Regions from separate parts of the Nonomuraea sp. 10N515B genome, predicted to be linked through region 3. Evidence: riboswitches for the same ligand, from Rfam matches in the RefSeq annotation. Region 3 holds a riboswitch; each other region holds the start of a gene.
What was found. A riboswitch is a leader RNA that binds a small molecule or an ion and turns the genes downstream of it on or off. The one in region 3 is predicted to bind cyclic di-AMP.
Positions count from the first base shown of each region.

Region 1 (4,202 bases), on a different contig from region 3:
GTGTCCGAGGCCGAGCGCCACGGACTCCAGAGGCCGCTCCGCCCGGCGCACCGGCATGCACAAGGCGGTACGCATCCGCCGGCACAGCCCTCGCAGCAGTGCGCCACCCCCCACCAGCACCGCACCCCGTTCCCCGAGGTCGGCCACCAGTTCCGCCGGGCAGTCCTCCACGATCCCGACCGCCGCCCGCTCGATGGTCTCGACCGGCTGCCTGGTCGCCTCATAGATCAGTTGCACCGGGAGCGCCGCCGTGCGCTCCCTGCCGGTCTCCGCGTCCCTGCCGTGGACCAGCACCTGCCGGTCCAGAGGCTTCCACTCGGAGCCCGCGCGCCGCTTCGCCGCCTCCGCCTCGCCCTCGTCGATCAGCAGTCCGTGCTCGCGCTCGACCAGGCGGGCGATCGACCTGCTCATGGCATGGCCGCCGCCCGGGACCGTGCCAGAGGCGACCACGGCCCCGTAAGACAGCACCGCGATCCTGGCCGCGTCGCGCCCGATGTCGATGACCATCCACCCGGCGCAGTCCTTGACCGGCACGCCCGCGCCGAGCGCGGCCGCCAGCGCGTGCGGGATCAGCAGGATGTCCCGCGCCTCCGCCTCGAACGCCAGGTCCCGCAGTGCCGCCCGGTCGATCCGCGTGCACCCGTCGGGCAGCGCCAGGACCACACGGGGCCGGGCGAACGGATGCCCGTGCACTTTACGGACGAAATACCGGATCAGACGCCGGGTGAGCTCACCGTCGGCAGGCAGTCCGTCGCTGATCGGCCAGCACGTCTCGCCGAGGACGTCGACGGCCGCCGCGCCGTACCCGAGGACCTTGCCCGTCTCGGCGTGGCGTGCGACGGCCGAGGGCTCGTCCAGCACGATGCCCTTGCCCTTGACGTAGATCCGGGTGGACGCGGCCCCGAGATCCATCGCCAGGTCATGGCCGAGGACGCTCATTGCCGCTCCGGGGGGTTGGCTATCATGTCGCTTCTGCTTCCCCGGTGCGTACCAACGCAATACCAGGAACGGTTCGTCTTTGCCCAAGGCACGGCCTCAGCCCCGGTTTCGCGCCATAACCGCCGCCGTGCGAAGCTGTGATTGTCCCCAACACCATGGAGGTCCTCATGGCGGATACACCGGAGCCGGAAAACAGCGAAACTCCCGAGGACGAGATGAAGCGCAAGTTCCGCGAGGCGCTGGAGCGCAAGCGCAACCAGCACGCGGGCTCGGGCGAAGGTGGCAGGGGCGGTGACCCATCGAAGATCCACGGGGCGCACGGTCCGGCTGCGAGTAAAAGATCGTTCAGGCGCAAGAGCGGCGGCTGAGGCTGGGATTGCGAGGGGGTACGGCATGCCGTACCCCCTCTTTCTATGCCCGCGAACGCCAACCTCTGCCCGATTCGTCCCTTTACAGCCCTAGGTAGATCTTTCTGCAGATTCATGATGATTTGTTTGCGCGTGTCCGGAATACGTGGTTAAAGTGTGGGCCATTACCTAGCCGAATCCCGATAGATCGGGAACCGGGGACCCAACCCCTGGGGTGAATCCGGCCACGTGCCGGTAGGGCATCTCCACCGCCCGAACCCGTCAGCTAACCCGGTAGGCGTGATGGAGAGGACACCGCATTGATGTACGTACCCCCAGACAGCGTCGTGCCGGCCTCCGGTTGATCGGCCCTTTTCCCAGGCTCTTTTCGCGCTCCGCGTAGTAACCCCCGTTCGGCGTTCTGCCTTGCTACGCCCTTTTTTGGGAGCGCGTGTCCCTGACCCCTCGCAAAGGACCTCACTGCCCCATGTCTGCACGTTTTGGCCTGCGTTCCTGCGCCCTGTTCGCCACCTCCGCCACCACCGTTGTGGCCATCGCCTGCACGGCGGCCCACGCCGATTCCGACACCGAAGAGAAGATCCTGCTCAAGGGCTCTACCACGGCGTCCTATTACTGGGACGACGGATCCGGCCGCAACGGTGACACGGGCATGCCCGCCAGCGGCAAGCCCATGCAGAAAGGCCTGGCCGCCAGTCCGAGCTGGCCGCTGCTGACCGAGGGATATGTGGTCTACAAGGGCAAGAAGCTCCCCTTCTTCGTCGGTGACCGCGGCCCGGGCGTGCCTTCCAACCGTGGCATCATGCTCGACTTGGACGCCAAGACCTTCGCGGAGCTGACTGGCGGCAGGTTCAACCCCAATTCGCTCAGCGTGGACGGCGTCGGCGGCCAGGGTCACATCAAGATCGACTACGTCATCACCAAGTGGGGAGACGGCGTCGGCAAGAAGAACTACCCGGTCCCCTTCTCCACCGGCGCCTGGGGCAGGAAGGACACCAACCCGGCCAAGCCTCCGAAGGTCGTGGCCGAGGAGGAGCCTGCCGAGGTCAAGACCCCCGAGGCCAAGTCCGCCGAGGTCGAGCCCGCTGAGGAGCCCGCCGGCGGCAAGGCGGTGGCGGCTCCGGTTGGGCACCCCGTCACGCCCAAGACCGAGGCGGAGGAGTCGAGCGCCGTGAGCGGCGTCCTCCTCACGGGCGCCCTGGCCATGGCCGGGGGCGGCGTGGTGCTCGGCCACAAGCGCCTGCGCAGGCTTATCAAGCGCTGACTTTACGAGACGGAGACCAGAATGTCATTCTGGTCTCCGTGACCATGCGCGCAGCCGTCAACGGCATCGACATCGCCTACGAGACCTTCGGCTCACCGGCAGGACGACCCCTGCTCCTCATCATGGGGCTCGGCGCCCAGCTCATCCACTGGGACGAGGGGCTCTGCCGGCTCCTGGCGGAGCAGGGACACCACGTCGTACGGTTCGACAACCGCGACGCGGGCCTGTCCACGCACTTCCACGACCAGGGTGTCCCCCCAGCGGGGACGCCTGCGCCATACCTGCTCGACGACCTGGCCGACGACGCCGCCGGCCTCATGGAGGCACTCGGCTGGCCCGCCGCCCATGTGGTCGGCGCGTCGATGGGCGGGATGATCGCCCAGGCCCTGGCCATCCGGCATCCCGGACGGGTGCTGACCCTGACCTCGATCATGTCGACGCCGGGCCCCGAGGTCGCCCCGCCGACCGCGGCGGCGGCCGAGGTGCTGATGGCCACGCCGCCGGCCGACCGTGACGGCGTGCTGGAGCAGGCGCTGCGCACCTGGTCCGTCATCGGCTCGCCCGGCTACGACCTGGACCGCGAGCGGATCATCGCGATGGCCGGGATGGCCTACGACCGGTGCTTCGATCCTGCGGGCACGGCCAGGCAACTGGCCGCCATCATGGCCTCGGGCGGCCGGACGGAGCTGCTCGCCCAGGTGAAGGTGCGCACGCTGGTCCTGCACGGCGAGGCGGACCAGCTCATCCCCGTGGCGGGCGGCCAGGCCACGGCGGCGGCCATCCCCGGCGCCAGGCTGGTGACCTATCCCGGCATGGGCCACGACCTGCCACGCCCCCTCTGGCCCGACATCGTCACCGAGATCACCAAGCTCACCAGCGCCTGAACGCCCGGCGGCGGCCCGCACCGGCCTGCGTGCCGCTCAGGCCGACTTCTCGCGGCACCGGAGTATCTCGGTGATGTTCCGCTCGGCCCACTCGGCCACCGCTGCGATCGGTTCGTGCAGCGAGCGCCCGAGCTCCGTCAGTGTGTACTCGACCCGCGGTGGCACCTCGGCGAACACCTCCCGCGTGACGAGCCCGTCCTGCTCCATGGCCCGCAACGTCTGCGTCAGCACCTTGGGTGTGACCCCACCGATCTGTGCCCGCAGCTGGGTGAACCGCATCGGCCCGCCGATGAGGCTGAGCACGACCAGCACCGACCATTTGTCGCCGATCCGATCCAGAACCACCCGAGTCGGGCAATTCATATCGAAGACATTGCCGGTATCCATAAGGTACTTATAGCACGATGAAGTAACCAGTATCCAATGGATACTCTTGCTGCCATGAAGATCCTTCTCTTTGGCGCGACCGGCATGATCGGCCAGCGTATCGCCGCAGAGCTCACCGACCGCGGGCACGAGGTGACCGGCGTCAGCCGCTCGGGTCCCGTCAAGGGCGACGTTCACGACTCCGCCACTCTGGCCAAGGGCTATGACGCCGTCGTCTCCGCTATCAGCCCCCCGCGCGACGGCACCGAGCCGGAACCGCCCTTCGTCGCCGCCTATCGCGCGCTGATCGACGGCGTGCGCGTGGCCGGCGTGCGCCGCCTGATCGCCGTCGGCGGCGCCGGCAGCCTCCAGGTCGCTCCCGGG
Region 1 covers NZ_JBQQBQ010000003.1:135,603-139,804, reverse strand. Annotated here, with positions in the region: gene ACTWQA_RS05165 (rod shape-determining protein) at 1-939, opposite strand, end outside; gene ACTWQA_RS05160 (DUF5302 domain-containing protein) at 1,107-1,307, shown strand; cyclic di-AMP (ydaO/yuaA leader) riboswitch at 1,468-1,602, shown strand; gene ACTWQA_RS05155 (hypothetical protein) at 1,774-2,568, shown strand; gene ACTWQA_RS05150 (alpha/beta fold hydrolase) at 2,613-3,452, shown strand; gene ACTWQA_RS05145 (winged helix-turn-helix transcriptional regulator) at 3,489-3,815, opposite strand; gene ACTWQA_RS05140 (NAD(P)-dependent oxidoreductase) at 3,894-4,202, shown strand, end outside.
Region 1: another riboswitch for cyclic di-AMP. It lies ahead of ACTWQA_RS05155 (hypothetical protein); the one in region 3 lies ahead of ACTWQA_RS13755 (NlpC/P60 family protein).

Region 2 (4,202 bases), on a different contig from region 3:
GTGCTCCCCACCGGCCACCACTGCGCGGTGACGGCCGGCGTCGGGCCGCACACCTCGGTGACGGTGATCGGCGACGGCGCGGTCGGGCTGTGCGCGGTGCTCGCGGCCAAGCGGCTCGGCGCCGAGCGCATCATGCTCATGGGCCGGCACAAGGGCCGCACCGCTCTGGGGCGAGAGTTCGGCGCCACCGACGTCGTCGCCGAGCGGGGCGAGGAGGGCGTCGACCGGGTACGTGAGCTGACCGGAGGCGACGGCACCCACGCGGTGCTGGAGTGTGTCGGCACCAAAGAGGCGATCGTGACGGCTTTCGCCGTGGCCCGCGACGGCGGAGCGGTGAGCCGGGTCGGTGTGCCGCAGTATGAGCAGGTGCCGATGGGATTTGCCGAGTTCCTGCGCAACCTCACCCTGACCGGCGGGGTGGCGCCGGCTCGCGCGTACATCGAGGAGTTGCTTCCCGAGGTGCTCGACGGGACGATCGAGCCCGGCCGTGTCTTCGACCGCACGGTCGGCCTGGAGGACGTGCCGGACGGTTATCGGGCGATGGCCGCCCGCGAGGCGCTGAAGGTCCTCATCCGTCCCTGAGGACCTTGGGGGTGGCGAACGGTGAGACGCCACCCCCGGCGTCCTCGACCAGGGGCCGAGGGGAGGGTGTCAGACGGCGGGGCGGCCCAGGTCACGCAGCTCCTCGGGGGTCAGCGCGGAGACGTTCTCGTCGACCGGGACGTCGGTGTACTGGTGGATGGTCCACGACTTCCAGTCGGCGGGCGGGGTGAGCGCGCCCTTGGGCTTGCTGTAGTGGGCGACCCACAGCGGATACTCGGCCAGGCCCTTGCCGTAGGTGTCGGCGAAGTTCCAGCCGCTGTAGAACATCGGGGTGACCCCGGTCTTGGCCTTGACGTGCGACAACCACGCCTTCGCCCAGGCGTTGACCTCGCCGGCGGACTCGCCGTCGGTGGTCTCCAGGTCCAGGACCAGCAGGTCGCCCTGCTTGGCGGGCTGAGAGTTCACCACGGACAGGAAGTGCTCCGCCTCGGCGATGGGGTCGTTGCCGGGGTGGCCGTAGTGGTAGGCCCCGCGCACGATCTGCTTCTTGTCGAGCTCGCGCCAGTGCCTGGCGAACGAGGCGTCACGGAAGCTCGTGCCCTCGGTGGCCTTGATGATGCCGAACTGGGCCGAGCTCGCGCTCCAGTCGTACAGCGGCTCGTGGTTGGAGATGTCCAGGCCGAAGGCCAGGGATCGGGACGCGGGCTGAGCCTCGTGCACCGGACTGTGCTCAGGGGATGAGGCGATGGCTGTGCCGACCACACCGGTGAGGGCGGCGGTTGCGGCCAGGATCGCGCCACCGACGGCGAGGCTGAGCGTCTTGGTGGGAAGGTCGAGACGGTTCTTGAGGGACTTGAGGGAATGGACGACTGCGGCAAGCCGGGGCTTGGGCATGGGGTATTGACTCCTTGCTTCCATACCGCCTACCGGGCTAGCTGACGGGTTCGGGCGTGGAAGTGCCCTACGCGCGCAGAAAGATAGGGATCCCCGGCTCCGCGAGGCGCGGATTCGGCGGCCGAACGCCATCCCAGGGATCCCCTCGGGACGCGCGGTCCGGTCAACAAAACGGCAACGACGGTGACGACAGCTCGCCACAACGTATACCGCGATTACGCAAAAGGTATATATCTATCCACAGATAGCGCAAGCGGGGCCCAACGCATTCCCGTGAGGCCATGACCAGGCACGAAGCGCTCGCTATGACGGTTCATGGCCGGGCAGAGGTCGCCGTTGCCGGGCGCCTTCGGCAAACCCCGTCAACGGCCCGGAGTAGGTAAAGAATTTCGCCCCGATCGCCTATCTCGTAGGGCATTCTGTTGCCTGCTCCCTATCCTGGTTTGCATCTCTCTATGCCGTTCGCTTACCTTTAGGAATCAGGGCGTACGCCTGGCAGTGCCGCGTAACGTCCTCCGTATTGCCGAGACCGCGTCTCATCGGCATGGGCATTCGAGTCCGTGACCATGACGCGGCCGCCGAATTCGCGATCTGCGGAACCGGGGACCCACTTTGTCTGGGGTGAATCGGCGCGCTCGACACGAGCGCCCCGTAGGGCACTTCCACGCCCGAACCCGTCAGCTAACCCGGTAGGCGGCATGGAAGCTAGGAGCATTTTTCACCCATGGCCAAGAACGTCTTCGCTCGTGCCCTGACGTCCGCAAGCCTCTCCCTGGTCGCCGCCGGGATGACCGCGACGGTCGTCGCCGGATCCCCGGCCTTCGCCGCCGACCAGCAGTCCACGCAACCCGCGCGGTCCAACCTTCCCGCCTCCCAGGCCATCCCGCAGAAGGGTGCCGGCCAGGTGAGCGCGGACACCGTACTGAAGATCGCCGAGTCGCAGATCGGCGTGACGGAGAACGCCGCCGGCGGCGGCACCCCGTTCCACAGCTGGTACATGTCCTCCCCGCGGGCAGCCGAGACCGTCGCCCGCGACGGCGGCAGCCTGCAGGCCTACGCCAACGCCCCCTGGTGCGCCATGTTCATCTCCTGGGTCGGCGAGCAGGCCGGCGCCCGCCCCACGATGGGCTGGGACGCCTACACCGTCAGCTACGCCAAGTGGTTCCAGGCCAACAAGCACTGGGGCACCGAGGCCAAGCCCGGCGCCGTGGTCTTCTACGACTGGAACGGCCAGGGCACCGACGGCATCGACCACGTCGGCATGGTGAAGAAGGACAACGGCGACGGCACGATCACCGCGATCGAGGGCAACACCGGCAACGGCAAGGTCGAGCAGCGCATCCGGCCCAAGGCCCACGTCGTGGGCTACGGCTACCCCGAGTACAAGGCCTGACCCCAAGGCAGGTCGCCAGAAAGTAACGGGTGGTGCAGGAAAGACTCCTGCACCACCCGTTTTTTGCGCCCTTAACCACTCACCAGCCCAGTTCGTCGCATCCTTGATGATCGGTCGGCTCGACCTGCAGGGTGGCGTGGGCGATGTGATGGCGGCGCAGCAGCACGTCGCGGGCCCGGTCCAGGACGGCATGGTTGTCGTTCGGGTCGCTGGTGACCAGGTGGGCGGTGGCGACGTTCATGCCGGAGGTGAGCGTCCACAGGTGGAGGTCGTGGACGTCGCATACGCCGTCGATGGCGGACAGGTCGGTCGCGACCGCGGTGGCGTCGACGCCCTCCGGCACGTGCTGACCCAGCACGGCGAAGACCTGGCGGCCGAGGGAGACGGCGCGGACGGCGACGAACGCGCCGATGGCCAGGGCGACGAGGGTGTCCCAGACAGGCTGGCCGGTGGTGGCGACGAGCCAGCCGGCGACGATGACGCCGACCGAGCCGGCGGTGTCGGCCACGACCTCCAGGTAGGCGCCCTTCACGTTGAGGCTCTCGGCGGCGCCCGACCGCAGGAGGAGCAGGGCCACGACGTTGACGATCAGGCCGATCGCGCCGACGACGAGCATCGGCCCGGAGGACACCTCGGCCGTGCGGCCGATGCGGCTGATGGCCTCGATGACGACGTAGACGGCGACGCCGAGCATCATGGCCACGGCCAGCAACGAGGCGAACACCTCCGCCCGGTAGGAGCCGTAGCTGCGCCGGCCGGTGGTGTCGGGCCGGGTGGCGATGCGGGTGGCGACCAACGCGGCGCCGAGGGTGACCACGTCGGCCGCCATGTGCCCGGCGTCCGACAGCAGGGACAGCGATCCCGACAGCAGCCCGAAGGCGAGCTCGACGATGAAGAACAGGCCGATGAGCACGAAGGAGACGGCGAGCCGCCAGCGGTGGCGGCCGCCGGCGTGGCCATGTCCATGTCCGTGTCCGTGCCCGGCGCTCATCCGGTGACCTCGCCGTCTCGAGAGCCTGGATGCATGCGAACGCTGCCGGACAGGTCGAGCCGCACGTCGTCGGGCCGGTGGCGGGCGGGCCGGCCTGCGCTCTCAACTCCTGAATGGCTGTTCACATATGAACGATAGCGACATCTGTCACGGGCCTGTCAACACGACGGGCTGTCGGCCGCCGCCGAGCCGCATGCGAGCTCAGCCCTGCTTGCGCCCGTCGCGTTCAGGATGGATGGCCTGCGTGTGCTCGGTGTGCGCCACCGCCAGATCCAGCAGCATCCGGACATGCGCGTCGTCGAGCCGGTAGTAGGCCATCCGGCCGGCCCTCCGCACCGACACCACGCGATGTGCCCGAAGCAGTCGCAGCGCGTGTGAGGT
Region 2 covers NZ_JBQQBQ010000038.1:53,815-58,016, forward strand. Annotated here, with positions in the region: gene ACTWQA_RS39575 (zinc-binding dehydrogenase) at 1-582, shown strand, start outside; gene ACTWQA_RS39580 (glycoside hydrolase family 25 protein) at 652-1,437, opposite strand; cyclic di-AMP (ydaO/yuaA leader) riboswitch at 1,449-1,567, opposite strand; cyclic di-AMP (ydaO/yuaA leader) riboswitch at 2,004-2,148, shown strand; gene ACTWQA_RS39585 (CHAP domain-containing protein) at 2,162-2,830, shown strand; gene ACTWQA_RS39590 (cation diffusion facilitator family transporter) at 2,910-3,821, opposite strand; gene ACTWQA_RS39595 (ArsR/SmtB family transcription factor) at 4,023-4,202, opposite strand, start outside.
Region 2: another riboswitch for cyclic di-AMP. It lies ahead of ACTWQA_RS39580 (glycoside hydrolase family 25 protein); the one in region 3 lies ahead of ACTWQA_RS13755 (NlpC/P60 family protein).

Region 3 (4,202 bases):
TCCGAAGGGAATCCAGTAGAAGATGTAGGCGCCCCACGTCACGAGCGCGCGCTTGAGTGCCGCGTCGTTGGGGATGCCGCCCGGCGGCACCGGGCCGCCGACCTGGACGACCTTGATGCCCATGATCATCTTGCCGACGGTCTGACCCTTCATCTTGTGCATGAAGAAGTCGTAGCCGACGTAGACGAGGGTGAGGACGATCGACATCAGGATGCCGATGACGAACGAACCGAACAGGCCCGTGCTCGCCCCGGTGGTCGAGCTGTAGCTCGCGACCAGGAACAGCCCGAAGATGAAGGTCACCAGGCCCATCACGACGCCGAAGATCACGCCGTCGACGATCCTCGCCACCAGCCGCTGCCACCACTCCGCCAGCGGAGCCGGTGCGCCCGGAGGTTGCACGCCGACCGGCTGCCCGTAGGCCTGGCCGTAGCCCGGCTGGCCATAGGCGGCCTGCTGCGGCTGCCCGTAGGCCTGGCCGTACTGCTGGTCGCCGTACTGCTGCTGGCCGTACTGGGGCTGGGCGTAGCCAGGCTGGGACTGCGCCTGCTGGCCATAACCCTGCTGGTCGTAGCCCTGCTGCTGCTGACCGTAGCCCTGCTGCTGGCCGTAGCCGGGCTGGGACTGAGCCTGCTGACCGTAGCCCTGCTGCTGCCCGTAATCGGGCTGGGACTGAGCCTGCTGACCATAGCCCTGCTGCTGCCCGTAATCGGGCTGCGACTGAGCCTGCTGACCATAGCCCTGCTGCTGGCCGTAGCCCGGCTGCGACTGCGGTTGCTGGCCATAGCCCTGCTGCTGCCCGTAGTCGGGCTGGGACTGAGCCTGCTGACCGTAGCCCTGCTGCTGGCCGTAGTCGGGCTGCGCCTGGGGCTGCTGGCCATACTGCGGCTGCTGGGCGCCATACTGCCCGGAGGAGGGCTGCTGGCCGTAGCCCGGCTGGGACTGCGCCTGCTGGCCGTAGCCCTGCTGCCCATAGTCGGGCTGGGACTGAGCCTGCTGACCATAGCCGGGCTGCTGGCCGTAGCCCGGCTGGGACTGCGGCTGCTGACCATACTGTGGCTGCTGGCCGTATTGCTGTTGCTGGCCGTAGCCCTGCTGGCCGTGCTGCGCCTGCTGACCGTAATCCGGCTGCTGGCCGTAGCCCTGCTGCTGCCCGTACTGGGCGTCGGCGGGTTGCTGGCCGTACTGCTGTTGTTGCTGGCCGTAACCCTGTTGCTGTCCGTAGCCCTGCTGGCCGTATGGGGGCTGCTGGCCATAGGCGTCGTCCGCCCGGTAGCCGACCACAGTGACGTCGGGGTCGGGCTCGCCGGGGTGGCGGCCCGTGTTCTGCTGCCCGTACTGGGGATTTCCGGGTGCAGAGTTCTCGCCCGATTCGTCCTGTGGATACGGCGGCTGTCCGGTGCTCACCGTGTCACCTCGCTTCGAGTGCGCATGTGGCACGTGTCAGGACACATGCCCTGTGCTGCCCAACGTATCGACATAGGTATCAACAATCACCTTTCCAGCTAGTCAAGGCCAGCGTCACCCGATGTCAGGTGGAGCAGCATGCGGGTGTTGCCCAGGGTGTTCGGCTTCACGTGCTCCAGGTCGAGGAACTCCGCCACACCCTCGTCGTACGAAGCCAGCAGTTCGGCGTAGACCTCGGGCGAGACCGGCGTGCCCTGGATCGGGCGGAAGCCGTGCCGCGCGAAGAAATCGACCTCAAAAGTCAGGCAGAATACACGCCGCAGTCCCAGATCGTTCGCCTGCCGGATGAGCGCGGAGACGATCCGGTGGCCGATCCCCATGCCCCGGCACTCAGGATCGACGGCCACCGTGCGGACCTCGGCCAGGTCCTCCCACAGGACGTGGAGCGCGCCACACCCGACCACCCGCCCGCCCAGCTCGGCCACCCAGAACTCCTGTACGTCCTCGTACAGGGTCACTGTGGTCTTCTCCAGGAGCCGGGGGCCGGCGCCCGCATAGGTGTCGACCAGGCGCCTGATCCTCCGCACGTCGGGCGTGCGGGCACGCCGGACCACCACCGCGGTCTCCGGCGTCGTCAGTTCGGCCACCTGTTCCATGGCTCTCCAGAGTACAGATGTCATTACGGTTCGGTCCTAACTCCCATGTCTGGCCCCATCCTGTGACGTGCCACGAGCCACATGGGCACGAGCCCGGCGTCTTCCGGCGTTCGGCAGAAGCAATGACAAAGGGGACATAAGGTCTCTTCTGCATGGCTGATCACGAGATCACCTTGTGACCCGCCAGTTGTGAAACCTCTACAGATCGAGCAGTTCTGGTTGAGCACGAACCCGGAGTGCATTAGTGTCCAGCGACAACGTTCCCCGCGTGGCGCACGCGGGAGACACGCCCAATTCCCGCATGGGGAGCCGGGGATCCACCGGTGGCGAGCTTCGCACGCCACCATCGGGGTGAATCCGAGTTCTTCGGTAGGGCTGCTCCGGCCCGAACCCGTCAGCTAACCCGGTAGGCGTCAATGAGAGGAGCTGGTTGGTGAAGCGTACGCACGGCCGTGGGGGGAAGTCGGCGGGCAGGCATGCCCGCCCTCCGGAACGGGCCTGGCTCGCACGCCGCCTCGGCGTGGTGAGCATCACAGTGGCCACGCTCCTGATCGCCATCCCCGCCGCCGCTCCGGCGTCCGCGGATCCCACACCCTCGCTCAAGGAGCTCTCCGACCAGGTCGAGAAGCTGCACGTCGAGATCGAGACGCTGACGGAGCAGTACAACGGGCAGCGGGAGAAATACAAGGTCGCGCAGAAGGCGGCCGACGCCGCCCAGAAGACGCTGGCCGGCAGCGAGGCGGATCTCGCCGCCAAGCGCGCCAAGGCCGCCATGCTCGCTCAGAACGCCTACATCTCCGGTGGGCTGAGCAGGGCGCTTGCTTTCACCTCGTCGACCGACCCCGAGAAGTTCCTCGATCAGGCCGCGACCACGTACGCATTGGAACAGCAGCAGGCCGAGCAGGTCAACCAGCTCGCCAAGGCCATGGACGCCGCCGAACGCGCCAGAGCGGGCGCCAAGACCCGCATGGAGGAGCTGCAGAAGATCGTCGCGGACCTCGACAGCAAGCGCGACAAGATCACCAAGCTGGTGGCCAAGGCCGAGAGCAACCTGTTCAGGCGGGCCATGGGAGAGGCCGGCCGGGCCGGCAAGCGCGTGCACATCAACCTGCCGATCCCCGGCAACGGCAAGGCGGCCCAGGCCGCGAGGTGGGCACTCACACAGCAGCTCAAGCCGTACGTCTGGGGCGCCGAGGGCCCCAGCTCCTACGACTGCTCCGGCCTGGTGATGGCGGCCTTCCAGCGGGTCGGCATCTCGCTGCCGCACTACACCGGTGACCAGTGGACCGCGGGCCGGCACATCGACAGGTCCGAGCTACGCGCGGGCGACCTGGTGTTCTTCTACAGCGACCTGCATCACGTCGGCATCTACCTGGGAGGGGGCATGATGGTGCACGCCCCGCGCACAGGTGATGTCGTGCACATCGCCTCGATCGCCAACCGCCCGTACGCCGGCGCGGTGCGCATCGCCGACTGAGGCGTCAGATCAGCTGACGCCGCGCCGCCCAGGCCACGGCCTCGATGGCCGTGGCCACGCCGATGCGGTCGCAGATGCCCCGTAACCGCCGGCGTACTGTCCGCCCACTGATATCCAAACGTCTCCCCACGCGATCGACCGTAACCCCCTTGGCCAGCTCCGCCAGCAACGCCAGATCCGCATGGCTCAGCTCGACGCCTTCAGTGAGCACATCCATCGGGAGCCCTCCCCCCCAACAGCAGAACTCGGACCTCACAACGGGCCAAAGCCGCTCGTCTCGCAGACGGTAAACGCATCCCGGAAAGGTCGTCAAGCGCCAGAATCTTCGCACTTGACGGGCACTATTGACATGATCCGTTATATGTGGCGAACTCGCCATATGGCGACGAGACCGCCGGCACAATGAGCGATCTCATAGAACGGTCCAATAGGCCCCGGCCCGGGACAGGATGAGCCTGGCAGACGTCCTGGTTTTGATCCGAGCGATCCGGACTTTCTACGCGAGCCATACGCGCGCTACCGCGAGCTGAGCGCCCGCGGGGCGATCTTCCGCACCCGCGCGGGCTGCTCGTCGCCGCCATCCTGAACGTTGCGGAGCGATGCTCCGCTTCGGCCACGACTCCGACCCGCTGTACGGAAGAGACCCAGCTCAGCCCGTTGAA
Region 3 covers NZ_JBQQBQ010000008.1:47,042-51,243, reverse strand. Annotated here, with positions in the region: gene ACTWQA_RS13770 (RDD family protein) at 1-402, opposite strand, end outside; gene ACTWQA_RS13765 (hypothetical protein) at 397-1,509, shown strand; gene ACTWQA_RS13760 (amino-acid N-acetyltransferase) at 1,506-2,063, opposite strand; cyclic di-AMP (ydaO/yuaA leader) riboswitch at 2,341-2,491, shown strand; gene ACTWQA_RS13755 (NlpC/P60 family protein) at 2,497-3,540, shown strand; gene ACTWQA_RS13750 (LuxR C-terminal-related transcriptional regulator) at 3,545-3,757, opposite strand; gene ACTWQA_RS13745 (hypothetical protein) at 4,140-4,202, shown strand, end outside.

Region 4 (4,202 bases), on a different contig from region 3:
CCGGCACATCGACACCGCCTCCGCGTACGGCAATGAGGAGGGCGTGGGCCGGGCCGTGCGCAGCGCCAAGCGCCCCCGCCATAAGCTGTTCGTCACCACCAAGCTGTGGAACGCCGACCACGACCGCGCCGAGCAGGCCTTCGATGAGAGCCTGGCCAGGCTGGGCCTTGACTACGTCGATCTTTTCCTCATCCACTGGCCGGTCCCGAAGCAGGACAAGTACGTGCAGGCGTGGAAGGCCCTCGAAAAGATCTACCGTGACGGGCGGGCCAAGGCCATCGGCACCTCCAACTTCACCGTCCAGACCCTGACCAGGCTCATGGACGAGGCCGAGATCACGCCGTCCATCAACCAGATCGAGCTTCACCCCTACCTGCAGCAGCGCGAGATGCGCGCCTTCCACGAGGCCAACGGCATCCTGACCGAGGCGTGGAGCCCGCTGGGCCAGGGCCAGGGCCTGCTCGACGACCCGGCGCTGAGCGTGCTGTCCGGCAAGTACGGCAAGACGCCCGCCCAGATCGTGCTGCGCTGGCACCTGCAGCTCGGCAACGTCGTCATCCCCAAGTCCGCCACCCCGTCGCGGATCCGCGAGAACATCGACGTGTTCGACTTCATCCTCGACGCCGAGGACATGGCCGCGATCGGCGCCATGAACAGGAACAAGCGCATCGGACCCGACCCCGACACCTTCAACATGACCTGATACGTCTACGATCTCCCCTTGTGCGGGATTTTGCATGGGGAATAGCGGCGACAGGCGGCATAGCGCGCACGGTGGGAGCGGCCATCGTGGCCGAACCGGGCATGCGGGTGGCCGCCGTCGGCTCCAGGAACCTCGGCCGGGCGCAGGCCCTGGCCGCGACGCTGGGCGCGGAGTCGGCCTACGACTCCTATGAGCGGCTGTGCGCCGACCCGGCCGTGGACGCGATCTACGTGGCCACTCCGCACGCCCAGCACCTCCAGGTGGCCGAGGCCGCCATCGCCGCCGGCAAGGCCGTGCTGTGCGAGAAGCCGCTGGCCGCCACCGTGGACGACGCCGAGAAGATGGTGCGCCTGGCACGCGAGGCGGGCGTCTTCTTGATGGAGGCCATGTGGATGAGGTTCAACCCCCTCATCCAGAAGATCGCCTCCGATGAGCGCTTCGGCGAGATCCGCTCCGTGCAGGCCTCCTTCGGCTTCTCCCTGCCCTACGACCCCGCCCACCGGCTCTGGGCGCCCGAGCTGGGCGGCGGCGCGCTGCTCGACCTGGGGATCTACCCGTTCGGGCTGGCCCAGTTGCTCCTCGGCATGCCGACCGGCCTGCGTGTCACCGGCTCTTTGGCCCCGAACGGGGTGGACGCGGAGGCGGGCGGCGTTTTGCTCTACCCGGGCGGCAGGCATGCTCTCGTGGCGACCTCGTTGCTCGGGAATTACCCGAACGATGCCAGCGTTGTGGGCACTCAGATGCGCGCGGACATCCAGGCTCCGTTCTGGGCGCCGCAGCGGATTCTCCTCACCGGGCCCTCCCTGGAGCCGGAAGAGCATGTGCTCGATCCGGCCGACAACGGGTACGCCGGGGAGCTCCGCGAAGTCCGCGCAGCCACGGCCGAAGGCAGGACCGAAAGTTCGATCATGCCGCTTGACGATTCCCTTGCCATGATGGGGCTTCTGGCCGACGCCCGCGGGCAACTTGCCTAACTGGGCTTTTATCTAGTTGTAATCCTCTTGCCGCATGTATTACCTTATGGGGCATCTTGAGGTATGCGTCCGGTTTGTCCGGTCGCGTCCGACCATCGCACGAAACATCACAGGACAGTCCTGTGACCGCTGAATCCGCCTTGCGCGGAACCGGGGACCCAAGTCTTTGGGGCGAATCGGCACTTCGGTGCCGTAGGGCAGCTTCCACGCCCGAGCCCGTCAGCTAACCCGGTAAGCGGCATGGAAGCAAGGAGTAAACCCCCTCGATGGCCAAGTTCCGCATCCCCGCTGCCGCCAACAAGATCAACATCGCCCGCGCCGCCCTCGGCGCCACCGTCCTGGCCACCGCGGTCACCGCCCACGTCACGGGCACCGCCATCGCCGCCGCGGACAAGCAGCCGGTCGCCACCGCCGAGCAGGCAGGCGCCAGGACCAAGACCGGCGAGACCAAGATCAACGTCACCGCCGATCAGGTCCTGGCCCTGGCCAGGTCCCAGGTCGGCACCAGCGAGAACGCCGCCGGCGGCGGCACCAAGTACCAGCAGTGGTACGCCAACTCCCAGCGCGCCGCCGAGACCATCGCCCGCGACGGCGGCAGCCGCGCCATGTATCTGAACGCCGCCTGGTGCGCGATGTTCGTCTCCTGGGTCGGCGAGCAGACCGGCGCCCGCCCGCAGGTCGGCTGGGACGCCTGGACCGTCGCCCACGCCAAGTGGTTCAAGGCCAACAACCGCTTCGGCACCGTCGCCAAGCCCGGCGCCGTCGTGTACTTCTCCTGGAGCGGCAGCAAGAACATCCGTGACATCAACCACGTCGGGTTCGTCGTGAAGGACAACCAGGACGGCACCATCTCCACCATCGAGGGCAACACCGGCAACGGCAAGGTCGAAGAGCGGACCCGGCCGAAGGCGCACGTCGTCGGCTACGGCTACCCCGAGTACGCCGCCTGACCCTCCCCCGCCCCAACGAGCGCGCGTCCCCGAGACATGGGACGCGCGCTCGCCGCGTTCACGGCCCGACCGCAGGCCTTCAGCCGAGAAAAAACCGCGCCAGAGCGGCGGCGACCGCGGCCGGGTCGTTCTCCATCGGGATGTGACCGGCGCTCGGGACGCGGACCAGGGAGGTGTTCGGCATCTCGGCGGCGAAACGCTCGGCGTACCGGACCTCCTGGAAGGTGTCGTTCTCCCCCCACACCAGCAGCTTCGGCGTCCCGTCGGCCTGCAGCGCGGGCACCAGGTCCAGCGTGTAGCGGCCGTCGGCGGCTCCCGCCAGCGCCATCCACGACCGTCGCACCCGGGCGTCGTTCCACGGGTCCAGGTAGTCGGCCAGCTCGGCCTCCGTCGCGGGGCGGTGCAGCGCCGTGGTGACGGCCGTGCGGCGGGCGGCCAGCAACTCCTCCGCGGTCACCGCCGCCACCACCGCCGGATCACGGAAACGGGCCACGCCCGGCACCGGCCACGAGTCGTACGTGACCGAGTTGACCAGCGCCAGCCGCCGCACCTTCACCTCGCCCGCGGCCAGCAGGTGCTGCGCCACCGCGCCCCCGATGTCGTGCCCCGCCACCGCCAGCGGCTCGCCGGCGCCCACCGCCGCCGCGAACCGGGTCACCCACCCGGCCAGCGCCGGGACCGTCGCCGTCGCCATGGCGAGCTCCCCTTCGGAGCGCCCCAGCCCCGGCAGATCCACCGCGACGGGACGCAGCCCCGCCGCGGCCAGCTCGTCCAGCACCGGCTGCCAGACCCGGCTCCAGTACGTCCCGTGCAGCAGCAACACAACCGGACCCCGCTCGCCCGCCGTCAGATAGCTGGCCTGCCGCCCGTCGACTTCGATCGTCATTCGCTCAGACATGGCATAACCATCGGGTTCTGACCAACCGCCGGTCAAATACCAATTAGGGTATGCCGCTATGACGTTAGCGCAGCTCCGGGCGTTGATCGCGGTCGCCGAGCACGGCGGCTTCACCGCCGCCGCCGACCACACCGGCATGTCCCAGCCCGCCGTCAGCCGCGCCATCGCCGCGCTCGAACGCGAGCTCGGCGCGGCCCTGTTCGTACGCCACCGCGACGGCATCGCCCTCACCGAGGCCGGCCGCCGCGCGGTCAACCGGGCCCGCGAGGTGCTGCGCCACTTCGACCTCGTCCGCGCCGACGTGGCGGCCGCCGCCGGCCAGATCACCGGCGAATTGCGCCTGGCCAGCCTCCCCAGCGCCACGGGAACGCTCATCGCCCGGTTGCTGCGCGCGTTCACCGACCGCTACCCGCAGGTGCGCGTACGGCTGTTCGAGGGGGTGGACGACGACATCCGGGCCTGGCTGCACCGGGGCGCCGCCGAGGTCGGCGTCGTGACCTTGCCCGCCCCCGGACTGGACACCGTCCCGCTGAGCACCCACGACATGGTGGCCGTGCTGCCCGCCGGCCACCCGCTCGCCGATCAGGCAGTGGTGCATCTCGCCGATTTCGCCGACCGGCCGTTCATCCTGACCACCGCCGGCTGCCGCCCGCTGATCATGACCGCGGCGCGGGCGT
Region 4 covers NZ_JBQQBQ010000002.1:198,393-202,594, reverse strand. Annotated here, with positions in the region: gene ACTWQA_RS03345 (aldo/keto reductase) at 1-703, shown strand, start outside; gene ACTWQA_RS03340 (Gfo/Idh/MocA family protein) at 724-1,677, shown strand; cyclic di-AMP (ydaO/yuaA leader) riboswitch at 1,795-1,930, shown strand; gene ACTWQA_RS03335 (CHAP domain-containing protein) at 1,944-2,627, shown strand; gene ACTWQA_RS03330 (alpha/beta fold hydrolase) at 2,707-3,525, opposite strand; gene ACTWQA_RS03325 (LysR family transcriptional regulator) at 3,584-4,202, shown strand, end outside.
Region 4: another riboswitch for cyclic di-AMP. It lies ahead of ACTWQA_RS03335 (CHAP domain-containing protein); the one in region 3 lies ahead of ACTWQA_RS13755 (NlpC/P60 family protein).